DNA from 3 places in the Alishewanella maricola genome. Region 3 is predicted to be linked to each of the others. Evidence: predicted binding sites of a transcription regulator. Region 3 holds the regulator's gene; each other region holds the start of a gene.
The links. Region 3 encodes sigma-54, which starts transcription at its own class of promoters, with help from an activator protein. Its sites were predicted from a motif close to GTTGGCACGNNNNTNGNNT; they were not measured.
Positions count from the first base shown of each region.

Region 1 (5,444 bases), on a different contig from region 3:
TATGTCGAAGAATTAGTAAAAACTTTCAAATCTCACGGTATTAGAGTAAGAAGTGACTTGAGAAATGAGAAGATAGGCTTTAAAATTCGCGAGCACACACTTAAGCGTATTCCGTACCTCGTTGTCGTCGGTGATAAAGAAGTCGAAGCAGGTGATATTGCAGTCAGAACACGTAAAGCTGATGATTTAGGCAAAATGTCTGTTGCCAGCTTTGTCGAGAAAATGCTGACTGAAATTAAAAACCGGATATAAGCTTTAAGTGAATTATAAAATTTTCGGAGGAACATACTATTAAAGTAGGAAAGAAAACATTACCGGCCAACCGTCCTAACAGGATAAACGAAGAAATTAATCTGCCAGAAGTGCGATTAATTGGTATGGAAGGTGAACAGCTGGGCGTCGTTACCACGACAGAAGCAATTCGGTTAGCTGAAGAAGCAAGTGCTGATTTAGTAGAGATCAGTCCTACAGCAGAACCACCAGTTTGTAAGTTGATGGACTACGGTAAGTTCCTGTTCGAAAAGAGCAAAGCTCTTAAAGAACAAAAGAAAAAGCAAAAACAGATCCAGATAAAGGAAATTAAATTCCGGCCTGGAACTGATGAAGGCGATTACCAGGTAAAACTACGCAACCTGCGTCGCTTCATTGAAGAGGGTGATAAAGCTAAAGTAACACTACGTTATCGTGGTCGTGAAATGGCGCATCAGGAAATCGGTATCGAAATGCTTTCTCGTATTAAAGAGGATCTTAGCGATATCGCCATCTGTGAATCTTTCCCTAACCGGGTAGAGGGTCGGCAGATGATCATGATGCTAGCCCCAAATAAGAAGTAATAAGCGCCTTCAAGTTTATTAAACTGCGGCTTGCCGCAGTTTTTTAACGCCTTATTATTCGTTGTCATTTAACAATGCGAGTTTCAATACTATGCCAAAGATGAAAACCAACAAAGGTGCCGCGAAGCGTTTTAAAAAGACTGCTTCAGGTAACTTTAAACGTAAGCAATCTCACCTTCGCCACATCTTGACGAAGAAGACTTCTAAGCGTAAGCGTCAGTTAGGTCCAAAAACCTTAGTCGCAAAAGTGGATATTGCCGGCTTAGTCCGTTGCATGCCGTACGCATAATTTAATAGGAGTCAGAAATGCCAAGAGTTAAACGTGGTGTGACGGCACATGCTCGTCACAAGAAGGTATTAAAACAGGCTAAAGGTTACTACGGTGCCCGTAGTCGTGTTTACCGGGTTGCTTTCCAGGCTGTTATCAAAGCCGGTCAATATGCTTACCGTGACCGTCGTCAGCGTAAGCGTCAGTTCCGTCAACTGTGGATCGCGCGTATCAACGCAGCGTCACGGATGAACGGTATGTCTTACAGCCGTTTAATTGCAGGTCTGAAAAAGGCTTCAATTGAAATCGACCGTAAGATCCTGGCCGACATCGCTGTTTATGACAAAGCCGCTTTTACTGCTATCGTAGCAAAAGCAAAAGAAGCTTTAGTCTAAACACTGCTTGAATAAAAAAACCACCCTAGGGTGGTTTTTTTATGTCTAAAATGTAGGTTTATTTGAGTGTGCAAAAGCAAATATTGAAAATCATCAATTATATAGCGTCAGTAAATTTTACAAAAATAATAAAAAATAAAACAATAAAGGTATAAGTTATTGATTTTAATTTAATTAATTTTTTGGTCTGTATTTTGCATTGTTTTGTTAGTAAGCAATAATGACACAAATAACAAGGATGCAATATGAAACATTTCCCGACCGCTCTTGCTCTCGCGACCACTCTACTTGCTGTACCCGCACATGCCGCTTTAATTAATGGTACTGGCAATGTAACACCCGAAGTGATTTTTGGCTCTGGTAATACTAATGGTTCCTTTGCCGGAATCAATGATGGTTTTTTCGAGTTGGCATTGCGTGGTAAGTTGCGTTTTAATAATTCAGGTGCACCCGAAAATACTTTTAATTATGACGGCGACAAAACATATACTTTTTTAACAAGTGATGGCGTTGCACCAGCTAATCGTTCATTGTTTAATTTTGAATGGTCAATTAATGTGGATCCCTCAAGCAATGGCTCGTTATTTTTAAGTCAATTTACCTACTTATTGCAAATTGATTTTGATCCTAGCGCAGGTGTTGATTATTTTGCGTTTGACCCAATCAACGTACCCTTTCTTGACCACGCTTTTGGCGATAATACAACGGGTAATGGTCGTGGAACTAAAGCAGTTAACGCTGTAGGGTATGAAATTTTGCGTTCTGAAAGTAATGTCGCGCAAAATTCATGGAACTTGGGCTTTTTTGCACCAACAGGTTTTGATGTGCAAACTCAGGGTATGTATACCATTACATTGTCAGCCTTTGATCAACAAAATGATAGAACTGCATCAACATCTATCGATATTATCTATGGTGCAGTGCCTGCAAGTGTACCAGAGCCTTCGGCGCTAATGCTGATGTTTGGTGGGCTTATGGGATTAGGTGCGGTTGCCAGACGTCGACGCAATAGCAAGAAGAATTAATTCACTTTCTTAATTGAATGCTATTTAAAACCCCAGTGTTGTCATGCACTGGGGTTTTTTTATGGGTAAAAGATTATCGGTAAATTTAAACTAACAATAAGCTGTGTTAGTTAACCGCCGGCACCAACTCTAAAATAACTTGGTTATTAAAAAATAATTGCAGTTTATCGGCGTTCACTTCCGCGCGGTCAACTTGTTGCAGCTTTTCAGTAAATTGCTGCTCAATGTTGCTGGCCTCAGCGCAGAACTTACGCGTGCTGGCGAGCGGTTGCACACTTAAGGTATTGGCGCGTTGTTGATAGCCGGCGTTAAAGTTATTGCAGCCGCTAAAGCCGTATAAGCGGTCTTTTTCAAAAATAAGCCGAACATTTAACTGGTGTGGAATATAACGATTAGCCACTTTTTCCGCACGCCAAACAATACCTTGTAACTGTTTTTGAGCAAATTGGTCGGGGCAGGTGGCATTAGGCCAAAATTGTTCAAATTTATCGATGTAAAGCGTATCAATACCGTGCTGATCCGCACTTTTACGCCCAACTAAGGTGGCAATAACCGGTTTATTATTTAAGCGTGTATCTTGTTGATACAGGCGCATCATGGGTAAATGATTTTGTGTATTAGCCACCGGTAGGGTGTCACCGTTTTGACAGGTAATAAAGGTCGCAACATTGTTTTTTAATTGATACATACCCAGTAGCGGTTGGCGTTGGTCGAGTTTTTTCAGCGAGGCATAACGGCTTAATTGATACGCTTCAGACGACAAAATGGGTTTACCGGCTAAATCCGTCATCACTAAGTGCTGGTTACTGCGAAAATGAAAGACCGGCAGCGTGCTTTGCTGATTAATCAAATGCAAAGTGCGTTTTTCTAACAACCAAGAGCCGCTAATTAATTGCACCTGGCCGCGGCCAAGATATTCTTGACGCGCTTCAAAGCGCCCATCACGATACAGATTAATATGATAAGCGATGCCGCTGCAATCCGCACACGGCAAGACGCCTTCAAAAGTCATATCTGTATCAATGAAAATATGCTCGAAATCGGTTGCTAACGACTCGGTAGTATCGTTATTAGCCACTTCGCTGGCATCGGTAACCGGTGCCGGGATGGGTACGGCTAATACCGGTTGTTTCTCTGCACTTAAGGTGGTGGGTTTGTCAGCGCCGATATCGGGTAATTGACTACAGGCCGATAATAATAATGCGGTGACGACAACTAGCTTTTTCATCTTAGAAATCCCTGCCTAAACGTTTCGGCCATTATAACGCATGCACACTTAGGAAACAGGCCTATTTTATCGGTGCAAACCCTTGTAATGCTTCGCGCACCCAAAGTGCACTTTGCAACGGTTGTTCTTGCATAAAGCAATGGCCGCCAGGCACTTGCCGGCTTTGCACCCCGCTGTTTAATTGTTGCCATTTAGCCACGGCTTTGACGACAAATGGAAAGGTTTGTTCCCCATAAAAGATTTTTACCGGTGCCTTTGCTTTACGAAGTGCCGGCCATAGCCCTCTTGGGTAGGAGCTGAACACATCGGCTTCACGCTCTGGTAAGCACTTTAAGCGCACACCATCGTCTTGGTCAGCTAAGGCGTGTTCAACATAAGCATTAAGCGCCTGTGCATCCCAGCTTTGAAATAAACGACGACTTTGAAAGTAACTTAAGGCAGTAGGGCGATCCGGCCAATGTTGGCGTCGCCTTAACGCGGCTTTGGCTAACGGATTTTTTTTAAACAGCCGCACACCTTCAAGGGTTCGGGCCAGTAATAGCATTGAGGGGGGGAATAACACCGGATCAAGTAATACCAACCCTTGAAATAACTGCGGATGCTCGGCGTGGATCAGGGCGGTTAATACACCACCAAAACTATGGCCTATGCCGTAAACGGGCGCAGTGCCAAACAATGGGCGATGGGTTAACCAGGCTTCTGCGGCAATCTGCGCAATGTTATTCCAGCCTAAAAACTGTTCGCCATGATCACTATCACCATGGCCTTGGGCATCCGACAAGAACAAATCATAATGTAGGCTTAGTTGGCGTAGCATAGGGCTGTAGGTTAGGCCGCTAAAGCCGTTACCGTGCATAAAATGTAATACAGGCTTGCCACTTGGCACGCTGTGTTGTCCGCGCACGGTCAGACCCTGTGCGCTGTTATAAGACCATGGGATCAACTGCATGAATTTTCACTTCAAAAAAATACGCATTAAGCACTTAATACTGTGCATGGGCACTAACGGCTTATTTAGTGCCAAATAATTTATCACCGGCATCGCCCAAGCCTGGCAGGATATAACCTTGCTCATTTAAACCTTGGTCTACCGCTGCGGTATAAAGCTCAATGTCAGGATGCGCTTCGCCTAACGCTTTAATTCCCTCAGGGGCGGCAACCAGCACTAAAGCTTTGATTTGTTGGCAGCCATGTTGTTTAAGTAAATCGATGGTTGCAATCATCGAACCGCCCGTAGCTAACATGGGATCAACAACAATCGCTAAGCGTTGATCCAAATCGGCAGCGAGTTTTTGAAAGTAGGGTACCGGTTGCAGAGTTTCTTCATCACGATAAATACCGACTACGCTAATGCGAGCGCTGGGGATTAAATCTAAAACGCCGTCTAGCATACCCAAGCCCGCGCGCAGAATGGGTACTACGGTCACTTTTTTACCTTGAATTTGTTGCACGTCGCAAGGGCCGTTCCAGCTCTGTATCGTCAGTTGCTCAGTTGGCAGATCTTTGGTTGCTTCATAAGTCAGGAGGCTACCTAGTTCTGCGGCTAATTGGCGAAATTGGCGAGTGCTAATATCGGCTGCGCGCAATAAACCAATTTTGTGCTGCACCAGTGGGTGTTTTACTTCGGTCAGTTTCATCAAGATTTCCTCTGTTCAGCGCAGATAAGCCTAACGCAATCTGCTTTTGCTTGCAGTT
Region 1 is NZ_JAEINI020000004.1:271,242-276,685, forward strand. It holds gene thrS (threonine--tRNA ligase) at 1-252, shown strand, start outside; gene infC (translation initiation factor IF-3) at 291-833, shown strand; gene rpmI (50S ribosomal protein L35) at 925-1,122, shown strand; gene rplT (50S ribosomal protein L20) at 1,140-1,496, shown strand; gene JAO78_RS08370 (PEP-CTERM sorting domain-containing protein) at 1,742-2,521, shown strand; gene JAO78_RS08375 (META domain-containing protein) at 2,628-3,749, opposite strand; gene JAO78_RS08380 (alpha/beta fold hydrolase) at 3,811-4,698, opposite strand; gene upp (uracil phosphoribosyltransferase) at 4,760-5,386, opposite strand.
Region 1: JAO78_RS08370 (PEP-CTERM sorting domain-containing protein) is a predicted target of sigma-54. The motif match lies at 1,678-1,696, and genes of this name have one in related genera.

Region 2 (5,444 bases), on a different contig from region 3:
GCCCGCTCTTCAAAGGTTTTATCTAAATCGGTTTGGCCGATCACAGAACGCATGGTGGTTTGCGCTAATTGTGACGCAGCATAGCGATAATTGTTAATACCATAACTGGCTTTGTGCGGGTCGATAACCTGTATATATAAAATACCGTCGATGCCGACCTGAATGTTATCTTTGGTCACGCAGGTTTGACGAGGAACATCGATCACTTCTTCTTTTAACGTGTGGGTGTAAGCAACTTTATCGATAAAGGGGATCAAAATATGAAAGCCCGAGTCTAGTGTGCGTGAGTATTTACCTAAACGCTCGACTACAACGTTACTACGCTGTGGCACAACCCGTGCTGATTTAAGGATGGTAATCACCACCGCGACAGCAAAGCCTAGGGTTAATACCGTTTGAATATCCAGTTGTTCCATAACACTCTCCTACGATTAATACGTGCTGTAAAGTTAAGACGATTGTGGCTTATTGGCCGCGACTTCGAGGTGGATGCCTTTATTGGCAATTACCCAAGCCACATCCCCGGCTTTTAATATGTCGTTAGAATGCGCATCCCATTGCACGCCATTTAACACCACACGACCTTGGCCTTGTTGAAAATCCAATAAAACCGTAACGCGATCGCCGATATCTTGGCTCAGCGAGCTGGGTTGCGTCTCACTATCAGCAGTAAAGCCGACAAACCAGCTTTTAAAGCGGCCTCGTGCGGTGAAGAGCAACAGCAGGCTGACCAGACCAAACACGCTGTATTGCATGCTGGCTGATTCAATGAGCCCAAAGTGCAATAAAATACCGACGACGATAGCGGCTAAGCCGAGGAATACCGCCACAATGCTGGTTGCCATTAACTCTGTTAAAATCAGTACCACACCAATAATGATCCAAATCATTGCTGTACTCATTTTTTCCTCCTATTTAACGGCCATTATGTAATAACATGGCTGCCCGAAAACGTGTTAGTAACTGTATATTTACATTTTATTATTAGCAAGTATTTACTCGATTTGCACTGCTAATTGTTGATCAAGGATTAATAAAAAATGCAGCACGGTTTCAACGACTTGATGATAAAACGCCAAATCTACTTTGTCGGCGGTGTCGCGCGGGCTGTGGTAATCGGGATGGTCAGCTACCCCAAAGTACATAAACGGCACCTGTTGCTGATGAAACACGCCGTGATCAGAGCTAAGGGTCCAATCTGCCGTGTTACCTGCCAGATACCAAGGGCGATCATGGGCGGGCAGTAATTTCACTGCGCTGCGAGTTTGTAACTGTTCAACTAGTGGTAATAGCCAAGGGTGATGATAAGTGCCAACGGCATACAATAATTGGTGGGTATCACGGCTTAACATATCAATATTAATGTTAAAGGCCAGATCGGCAGGTTGTAACAAGCCGGTTCGGAACAGCGCCACCGCACCTTGTAAGCCTTTTTCTTCACTGTCTAACGCAATAAACAACACCGGATGACGCAAAGGATGAGCCGTTAAATAGCGTGCCAGCTCAAGCATGGCGGCTACACCCGAGGCATTGTCATCGGCGCCAAAGTAAATATCGTCGCCGTGCATACCTAAGTGATCATAATGTGCGGTGATCACCAGTGGCTTAAGGTTAGCTTCGGTGCCGGGTAATAAACCGATAACATTTGCCGCATTATCTACGCCGGGGATAGTGGAAGACGCACCACGCAGCCAACGACGCCAAGAAAAATGTTCTGCCACGCTGTAAGGGTGCAAATAACCGTCGGTTCCAGCGGCGGTTAAACCGATTTCGGCAAATTGCTCGGCAATCCATAAACGGGCAGCAATACCACCTGGTGTGCCCGGTGCTCGACCTTGACGCTCAGCAGCGGCTAACCAGCTCAGGTCGGCTAGTAAACGATCGGGGTTTAAACGGTTTAAAGTGGGTTCAGCAACAAAGGTCGGTGTGATAACACGGATCCGTTCGGCTTCGCGTTCTGTGAGTTGATTAAGCCAAAAGGGCCAAGCCCATTGATACAATGCCCAGCCGAACAAGATGAAAATAGCGGGCAACCACAGTCGTTTTTTGTTTAGCAACGTCTTTACAGCCATGTGTCAATCGATCCTTAATACATTACAGCAGCGCAGTTTGCTGAGTGCAACAAGCCTGCTGCTCAGCGGTTAACTTCAGATTATTGTGCCGCGGTGATTTTAATTTCTATTTTCCAATGCGGATCCGCTAATTTTGCCGCTACCGTTGCCCGTGCTGGTGCACAGCCTGGGCTGAGCCATTGCTCCCATACTGCATTCATTGCCGCATAATCCGCAAAGTCAGTTAAATAAATAGTGGTATCAACCAGTTTATCCTTGCTGCTTTGACAGCGCGCTAACAAGGCATCAACTTGGCTTAATACGTTTTGGGTTTGCAGCGTAATATCATTACTGTCGGTGTCAGGCACCATGCCAGCACAAAACACTAAACCATTCACAATTACCGCTTCAGAATAACGACTAGCAGGATCAATACGTTGTATGCTCATAATCACTCCAAAAAAATAGTGCAGCAGGCATTGCTGCTTATTAAAGCTGAATTATGCAGGCTATTGTGCGGGATGGCAAAAAGGGCGTACGGAAACAGAGTTGCGTACGCCAAGCTCGCGGTTAGGATGGGGGTTATTCTGCTTTTGTGTTATGCAATGTCACCAACGTAAAGGGCTGCATTGCCGGTAACTGTTGCTGTAATTGGCGCTCTAATTGCTGTAACTGTTCAAGCTCAGCACACAAGGTTGCGGCTTGCTCTTCTAGCACTAGGGCTTTGCCTTGCATGTTTTGCTCGAGTTGCTCACCCATGGTTTCCATACGCTCGCCAAAAGCATTCATACGTTCTTCAAATGAGCCACTACCACTTAACATGCTCTTGCCAACATGCATCAACATATTGCCCATCAGTTGCTGCACCATATCTTCCATGGCCGCATCAAACTCTGGCCCAAAGGCTTGGTCTAGTTGCTCTAGCTTGCTGCCATTCAATAGCAAGGTATCGCCTTGTTGTCTTACCACTAAGTCTAAGCTTTGGCGAAGGTGTGCAAAAGCCGGTTGCAGTGCGCTTTGTTCCATGTCTGATTGGCCAGTTAACCCTGCAAACGTTTGCTCTAAGGCGGTGGTGGCTAACTGCAAAGCGTTGTTAACTAAATTCAGCGTACTGAAAGCTTGCTGGCGAACACTTTGCTGGTATTGCTGTAATAGCGCCGCAGTACTGGCATCGGTAGGGTGTAATTGCTCGGCAAGCCACAATTGGCCTGAGTTTGAAATACGCCACAGCGGCTGCTCTTCAGCTTGCAGGCTGACATCTTGCGCTGTAATGCGTAAATCATGCTTTAACGTTAAATGACAGTTTTCTGCTGCACTGAGTTGCCCAACAAAAAAGACACAGCAAATAAGTAATAAGGTTCTCATGATCAGTCCTTGGTTGTATTTCAATCACGCTGAGTAGTTTGCAAAGCCAATGCCAACTGCACATTATTGAATTTAATAGCTTTAATTTTTAAGGTGGCAGTTGTGACTGCTTAGTGTTGGCATGAAATACTATTTTTTGGCGAATTAGACCACATTGTTTCAAGGGGTTTTGGTCAGCATGAGTGGTTTTTAATTACTAATTGGCATAAAGAAGAGAGATCCATTCTTTTACCTGAATGACTTTAGCTGGCTAAAATAATCATCTAGATTTTTTGCAGGATATTTTATGCTTTTATCGTCTCTTGTTGCCCAAGCTAGCCCGTTGTCTGAGCAGCAAATTATTGAGTTGCAAGCTTTGCTGGTGAAATTGAATCCGATCCAACAAGCTTGGGTGAGTGGTTATTTAGCGGCCAGTGCCCAGTTAGCGGGGCAGACGTTAGCCGCACCCAGCGCCGCCCCCATTGCTGCCGCGCCAAGCTTAACGGTGTTGTTTGGCTCGCAAACGGGTAATGCCAAACATGTTGCGGAGGATATTGCAGCCGCAGCAACGGCCAAGGGGTTCGCGGTAAAAGTACAAGACTTGGCCGAGTATAAAAATACCAGCTTGAAAAATGAACGCTTGTTGGTGATGGTCACCTCAACTTATGGTGAGGGCGAACCGCCCGAAAATGCCATCAGTTTTTATAATTTTCTCTTTAGCAAGAAAGCGCCTGCGCTGCCTGAATTGCGTTATGCCGTATTAGGCTTAGGCGATACCAGCTATGAATTCTTTTGTAAAACGGCGCAAGATTTTGATGAGCGTTTCGCGGCATTAGGTGCAAAAGCGCTGATTGCCCGTGCCGATTTAGATGTCGATTACGCTGAGCAAGCCGCGCAATGGCAACAGCAGCTGATAAAAGCACTGGAGCCTGAATTGGCTCAGGTAAGCAGTGCGGTAGCGGTGGATTTGACGAGTGTAGCTGCGCCAGCGGCAGTCAGTAGCTATAACAAGCAGCAACCCTTTAGTGCGGAATTGTATACCAACCAAAAAATCACGGGTCGAGACTCGACTAAAGATGTGCGGCATATCGAAATTTCTTTAGCCGGTTCAGGTTTAACTTATCAACCGGGTGATGCCTTAGGGGTCTATTTCCGTAATGATCCGCTGTTAGTGCGCGAGTTGTTATTACTCACCGGCATTGCCAGTAATACGCCGGTGCAGTTAGCCGAGCTGCAGCTACCGATAGCCGAGGCCTTGATTGAGCATCTAGAGCTAACGCAATCGTATCCGGGGTTTGTTAGCCGTTATGCCACCGCCATTGGCCATGCCGAATTACAAACCTTGGCGGCTGACAAAGTGGCGTTGCGACAGTATTTAGCCGATCGGCAAATTATCGACATCGTGCGTGATTACCCAGGTTTATTAAATGCCCAGCAATTAGTGGATGCGTTACGTAAGCAGCAGCCACGTTTGTATTCGATTGCCTCGTCTCAAGCTGAAGTGGAAGACGAAGTACATCTTACGGTGGGAGTGGTGCGTTATAACGCCTTTAACCTGCTGCATCTCGGTGGCGCATCAGGCTTTTTGGCTGAGCGCCTAGCGGAAGGTGAGCAGATTAAGGTATTTGTAGAGCAAAACAACAATTTCCGCTTACCCGAAAATGACGACACCCCGATCATCATGATTGGCCCCGGTACCGGTATAGCGCCGTTTCGCGCCTTTTTACAAGAGCGAGATGCCCGCGGTGCCAGCGGTAAAAACTGGTTGTTCTTTGGTAATCCGCATTTTACCCAAGATTTTCTCTATCAGGTTGAACTGCAAAACTATTTGAAACAAGGTTTGCTAAATAAATTAGACGTGGCCTTTAGCCGCGATACGGCTGAAAAAATTTATGTACAACATAAGTTAATGCAGCAAGCTGCGACAGTATGGCAGTGGTTAGAGCAGGGGGCGCATCTGTATATTTGTGGTGATGGCAATCGCATGGCGAAAGACGTACACCAAGCTTTGCTGAGCATCATTCAGCAACAGGGCGGCAAAGATGAAAA
Region 2 is NZ_JAEINI020000003.1:197,216-202,659, reverse strand. It holds gene JAO78_RS06460 (SPFH domain-containing protein) at 1-416, opposite strand, end outside; gene JAO78_RS06455 (NfeD family protein) at 450-902, opposite strand; gene JAO78_RS06450 (M20/M25/M40 family metallo-hydrolase) at 996-2,072, opposite strand; gene JAO78_RS06445 (RidA family protein) at 2,153-2,500, opposite strand; gene JAO78_RS06440 (DUF2884 family protein) at 2,634-3,416, opposite strand; gene JAO78_RS06435 (assimilatory sulfite reductase (NADPH) flavoprotein subunit) at 3,703-5,444, shown strand, end outside.
Region 2: JAO78_RS06440 (DUF2884 family protein) is a predicted target of sigma-54. The motif match lies at 3,455-3,473, and genes of this name have one in related genera.

Region 3 (5,444 bases):
TCAGTAGCTTACAAGGTGTCTGGTTTCCTGAAGATAAGATTATTTTGGAAAACCAAGTGGTTTTGCAAAACAAACAAACCCTAGGTTTAGTAGAACGCGTTGAAACGGCCTCATTACAACTGATGTTGCCTGAAAAAAGTATTCATACGCATGAAATCGTTCAGATCACCGGCGCCGGTTTTTTCATTAAAGGGCAAGGTATGCATGTCGATTTAACAAAAGAAACCATGCAATTGCAAAAGCATTTAGAGACGGTATATTTCAATGAAAATTAATAGCTTAATGATTGTTTTGGCCTTTTTTTCTGCCGTTAGTTTGGCCGCCGAACCGGATCATAAACAGCCCATCTCGGTCGATGCAGATAAAACCTTAGCCTCATTAATTGACAGCATTGCCAGTTATGCCGATAACGTTGTCGTACGTCAGGGGTCCATGTTGATCAAAGCAGACAAACTTGAAGTCGACGCCAGTGCTGGTAAAGGTAAAGAGGTGTTTATTACAACAGGCTCACCGGCGACCTATTCACAAACACTGCAAGGTGATCGTCCTGTAACCGCTCAAGCGAATGAGATCCGATTTGACCGTGCCAGCCGAATTTTAACGTTATCGGGTAATGCCGAAGTGATGCAAAGCGGTAGCTTAGTACGCGGTGCCGTGATCCGTTACAACATTGAATTACAACAATTAAGTGCTGAAGGTGAGCAAAATCGTCGCGTTACCACGATTTTCACCCCAGAAAACAAGGACAATCCATGAAGTTAGTGGTCTCGCACCTCGCCAAAAGCTATAAAAGCCGGCAGGTAGTGAAAGATGTCAGCTTAGAGGTCAATGCAGGGCAAATCGTCGGTTTATTGGGCCCTAACGGTGCAGGTAAAACGACAACCTTTTACATGATTGTTGGCTTAGTTCCCTCGGATAAAGGCACCATTACCCTCAACGAGCAAGATATTACTTTTGCTCCGATCCACCAACGTGCCCGCGCCGGCATTGGTTATTTACCGCAAGAAAGCTCGATTTTTCGTAAATTGACTGTGCATGAAAACTTATTGGCCATTTTGCAAACCCGCAAAGATTTAAGCACGCAACGCCGCGCTGAAATTGCCGATGATTTATTAGAAGAATTTCATATCGGCCATATCCGCAACAGTTTAGGGATGGCGTTATCTGGTGGCGAGCGTCGTCGGGTTGAGATCGCGCGAGCATTAGCCGCTGATCCCGCTTTTATTTTATTAGACGAACCGTTCGCTGGCGTTGACCCGATTTCAGTACTTGATATCAAAAAAATCATTCAACACCTCGCCCAACGTGGCATTGGTGTTCTCATTACTGACCATAATGTGCGTGAAACGTTAGATGTTTGTGAAATCGCTTATATTGTCAGTCATGGCGAACTGATTGCAGCCGGTTCTCCGCAAGATGTTCTAGCAAATCAGCAGGTGCGTGATGTATACCTAGGTGAGCAATTCAGGCTATAGTAAAGAAGATAGAACGCAACTGCGCATTCAGGAGAGAATTACAGGTACATGAAGCCCTCTTTGCAACTCCGCCTAGGACAACAGCTTACCATGACGCCACAACTGCAACAGGCGATACGCCTATTACAGTTGTCCACCATTGAGCTACAGCAAGAAATACAGGAAGCGTTAGACGCGAACCCGTTACTCGAAGGCGATGATGATTTCGAACGTCAGCCAGATGAGGTTGATCACAGTCTTGGCAATATCAATCGCGATACCCTTGACGATCCACGCAACAAAAACTCAGAGCAAAAAGACGCAGCCGATCGCGATACCAGCGATGATCTGAATCAACAAAACATCCAAGAAGATTTACCGCTAGATAATAACTGGGATGATTTAGTCAGTGCCGCCCCTGTTAGCAGTGGCAACATGCCTGATGACGATATGGTGTATCAGGGTGAAACCAGCGATACCCTGCAAGATTATTTACGTTGGCAAATGCAACTCACGCCCTTTTCTGAAATCGACCGGGCTATTGCTGAGATCATTATTGAAGCCATCGATGACAATGGTTTTTTAAGTATCAGCTGCGAAGAGATACTCGACTCACTGCAATCTAACGAGGTCGAGGCCGACGAAGTTGAAGCCGTGATTAAACGCATTCAATTATTTGATCCGGTCGGGGTTGGCGCGCGCTCGGTGCAAGAGTGTTTACTGGTGCAGTTACGGCAGTTTGAGCCAACTACCCCCTATTTAAATGATGCAAAACTCATTATTAGCAACTATACCGAATTTTTAGCGAATAGAGACTTTCGTTCTTTGATGCGCGTGACTAAACTCAAAGAAGAAGAGTTAAAGGAAGTCATGCAGTTGATCCACAGTTTAAATCCACGGCCTGGTGCTGATGTGATTAAACAAGAGCAGCAATATGTTATTCCTGATGTCACGGTGACAAAAGTAAAAGGTCGCTGGCAAGTCGAATTAAACGCTGACGCTATGCCCAAAATACGAATCAATCAGCAATATGCGGCGATGAGCAAAACCGCTAAAAATACCGCTGATACGCAATTTATTCGTTCGCACTTGCAAGAAGCTAAATGGTTTTTAAAGAGCTTAGAAAGCCGAAACGATACTTTACTCAAAGTAGCCAATTGCATTGTGCAGCAACAACAAGCCTTTTTTGAGCATGGTGAAGAAGCCATGAAACCGATGGTATTGAATGATGTTGCAGAAATGGTCGGTATGCATGAGTCGACTATCTCACGCGTCACCACTCATAAATATATGCATACACCACGTGGAATTTTTGAACTTAAGTTCTTTTTCTCCAGTCATGTTAGTACAGAGAGTGGTGGTGAATGTTCTTCCACTGCCATTCGTGCTTTTATTAAAAAATTGGTGGCGGCAGAAAATCCGGCAAAACCGCTAAGTGACAGTAAAATGGCGGAGATTTTGTTAGAACAAGGGATAAACGTGGCTAGGCGAACTATCGCTAAATACCGCGAATCGTTGTTTATTCCGCCGTCAAATCAACGAAAGACCCTGCTGTAAGTGTCTTAACTAAAAGGAAGAGTCTATGCAAATCAATTTAACAGGCCGTCACGTCGAAATTACCGAAGCCTTAAAAGATTATGTCGAGAATAAATTTGCTAAGCTAGAGCGTCATTTCGAGAACATTAATAATGTACATGTCATCTTAAACGTGGAAAAATTACAACAGATTGCCGAAGCTAAAATCCATCTCACCGGTGGCGAAGTGTTTGCGGTGTCTGAGAACGAAAACATGTATGCTGCGATTGACCAGTTAATAGACAAACTCGATCGGCAGGTCATTAAACACAAAGAAAAACTGTCACGACACTAAGACATTATTATGAATTTAAACGCAATGTTAGCGGAGAACTGCACGAAAAGTGCAGTTCTATTTAACAGTAAAAAACGTATCCTCGAATATATCGCCGAACTGGCTCACCAGCAGCTTCCCGAACTATCTGAATACACCATTCTTGAAGCCTTAATGACCCGTGAAAAACTCGGTTCAACCGGCATCGGTGGCGGTATCGCCATTCCTCACGGCAAACTTGACTGCGTAACTCAACCGATTTTGGTGTTTGTGGTCAGTAAAGACCCTATCGCGTTTGATGCGATAGATAACCAAGCCGTCGATATTTTTTGCGCTATTTTAATACCCACTGAGCAATGCCAAACGCACCTAAGTACGTTATCCGGTATTGCCAAATTGTTGAGTCAGAAAGACTTAACCAAAAAAATCCGCCATGTCGAGTCAGATGAACAACTGTATCAGCTACTACTCGACTATAGCCAAAAAACAGGTGAGTCATGAAACTACTCGTCGTCAGTGGTCGCTCAGGCTCTGGCAAATCGGTTGCTCTGAGAGTCATGGAAGATCTCGGCTATTACTGCGTCGATAATCTCCCGGTTAATCTATTACCGACCCTAGCTACTGCAGTAATGGGCCAATACGAACGCGTTGCCGTGAGTATTGATGTACGTAACCTACCCAGTGATCCCGATGAGTTATCAGACATTTTGTCATATCTGCCGCGCAAGCTGGAACTGACGATTTTATATTTGGATGCGGATCACACCACGCTAATTAAACGCTTTAGCGAAACGCGTCGCTTACATCCGTTATCCCATCAAGCGATGTCGCTCGATGAAGCCATTTCACGTGAACAACAGTTATTAGATCCTATCTCTAGCCGCGCCGATTTATATATCGATACCACTGAGCTGAATGTGCATCAACTGGCCGAGCAATTACGTGAGCGGATCTTAGGCCAAAAGACCGGCCGTTTAGTGATACTCTTTGAGTCCTTTGGTTTTAAATATGGTATTCCAAAGGATGCCGATTTTGTGTTCGATGCGCGGTTTTTACCCAACCCACATTGGGAGCCGGATCTGAAACCGCTCACAGGTTTAGATCAACCAGTTAAAGATTACCTCGCCTCACAAGACGTGGTTGCAAAATATACGTGGCAGATCAATACCTTTATCGCCAGCTGGTTACCTCATCTCGAACGTAACAATCGCAGCTACTTAACGATAGCGATTGGTTGCACCGGTGGCCAGCATCGTTCAGTGTATATCGCACAAAGCCTAGCCGAAACCTACCGCAGCCAACGCGAAGATGTACAAATTCGCCATCGGGAATTAGTCAGACATCATGGCCGATAAGTTAGCTGCAACAGTCACGATTATTAATGCCCTAGGCCTACACGCACGTGCCGCCACCAAGCTAGTGCAGTTAAGCCAGCAATTTGATGCCAAAGTAGAATTAGTGCAAGAAGATGGTAAAACAGCAGATGCCGGCAGCGTACTGGCCCTGCTGATGATGGCCAGTAGTAAAGGTAAAACCCTTACAGTGACCACCGAAGGCCCTGACGCTGCTGAAGCATTAGACGCGATTACTTTATTAATTAATACCGGTTTTGGGGAATAGCGTAAAGCTTGTGCTTTACGCTATTGTTAGGTTTTTTAGGGTAAATTCGACTTAATATGCGAGCGGCTGCTGTTTTGTAATTGCCCTCGCTTGAGTTCTTGCTCACCTGTAGTCCGCGCAATCGCCTCAGTCTGATGATGCAGGGCAGCTTTAATGAGCATATGTGCACTGATTGGCGCGGTGATCAATAAGAAGATAGTAATCAACAATTCATGCACGCTGATCTCACCGGGTGCCGCACTAAAAAATAGCATCGAACCTAACAAAATACCGCCCATACCCAAGGTGGTCGCCTTTGTTGGCCCATGTAAGCGCATAAAAAAATCGGGCATCCGCGTTAAACCAATCGAACCAATTAACACAAAGCTGCCTCCGAGTAATAAAAAGAAGGCAATTACCCATTCCATCCAATTTTGCATAGTCTCTCCTATTCGATGATATCGCCACGTAATAAAAACTTACACACGGCCACCGTGCTGACAAAACCTAACATGGCAATTAATAACGCGGCTTCAAAATAC
Region 3 is NZ_JAEINI020000001.1:59,560-65,003, reverse strand. It holds gene lptC (LPS export ABC transporter periplasmic protein LptC) at 1-275, shown strand, start outside; gene lptA (lipopolysaccharide transport periplasmic protein LptA) at 265-756, shown strand; gene lptB (LPS export ABC transporter ATP-binding protein) at 753-1,475, shown strand; gene JAO78_RS00310 (RNA polymerase factor sigma-54) at 1,524-3,011, shown strand; gene hpf (ribosome hibernation promoting factor) at 3,037-3,324, shown strand; gene ptsN (PTS IIA-like nitrogen regulatory protein PtsN) at 3,331-3,804, shown strand; gene rapZ (RNase adapter RapZ) at 3,801-4,658, shown strand; gene JAO78_RS00290 (HPr family phosphocarrier protein) at 4,648-4,923, shown strand; gene JAO78_RS00285 (Na+/H+ antiporter subunit G) at 4,959-5,342, opposite strand; gene JAO78_RS00280 (K+/H+ antiporter subunit F) at 5,351-5,444, opposite strand, start outside.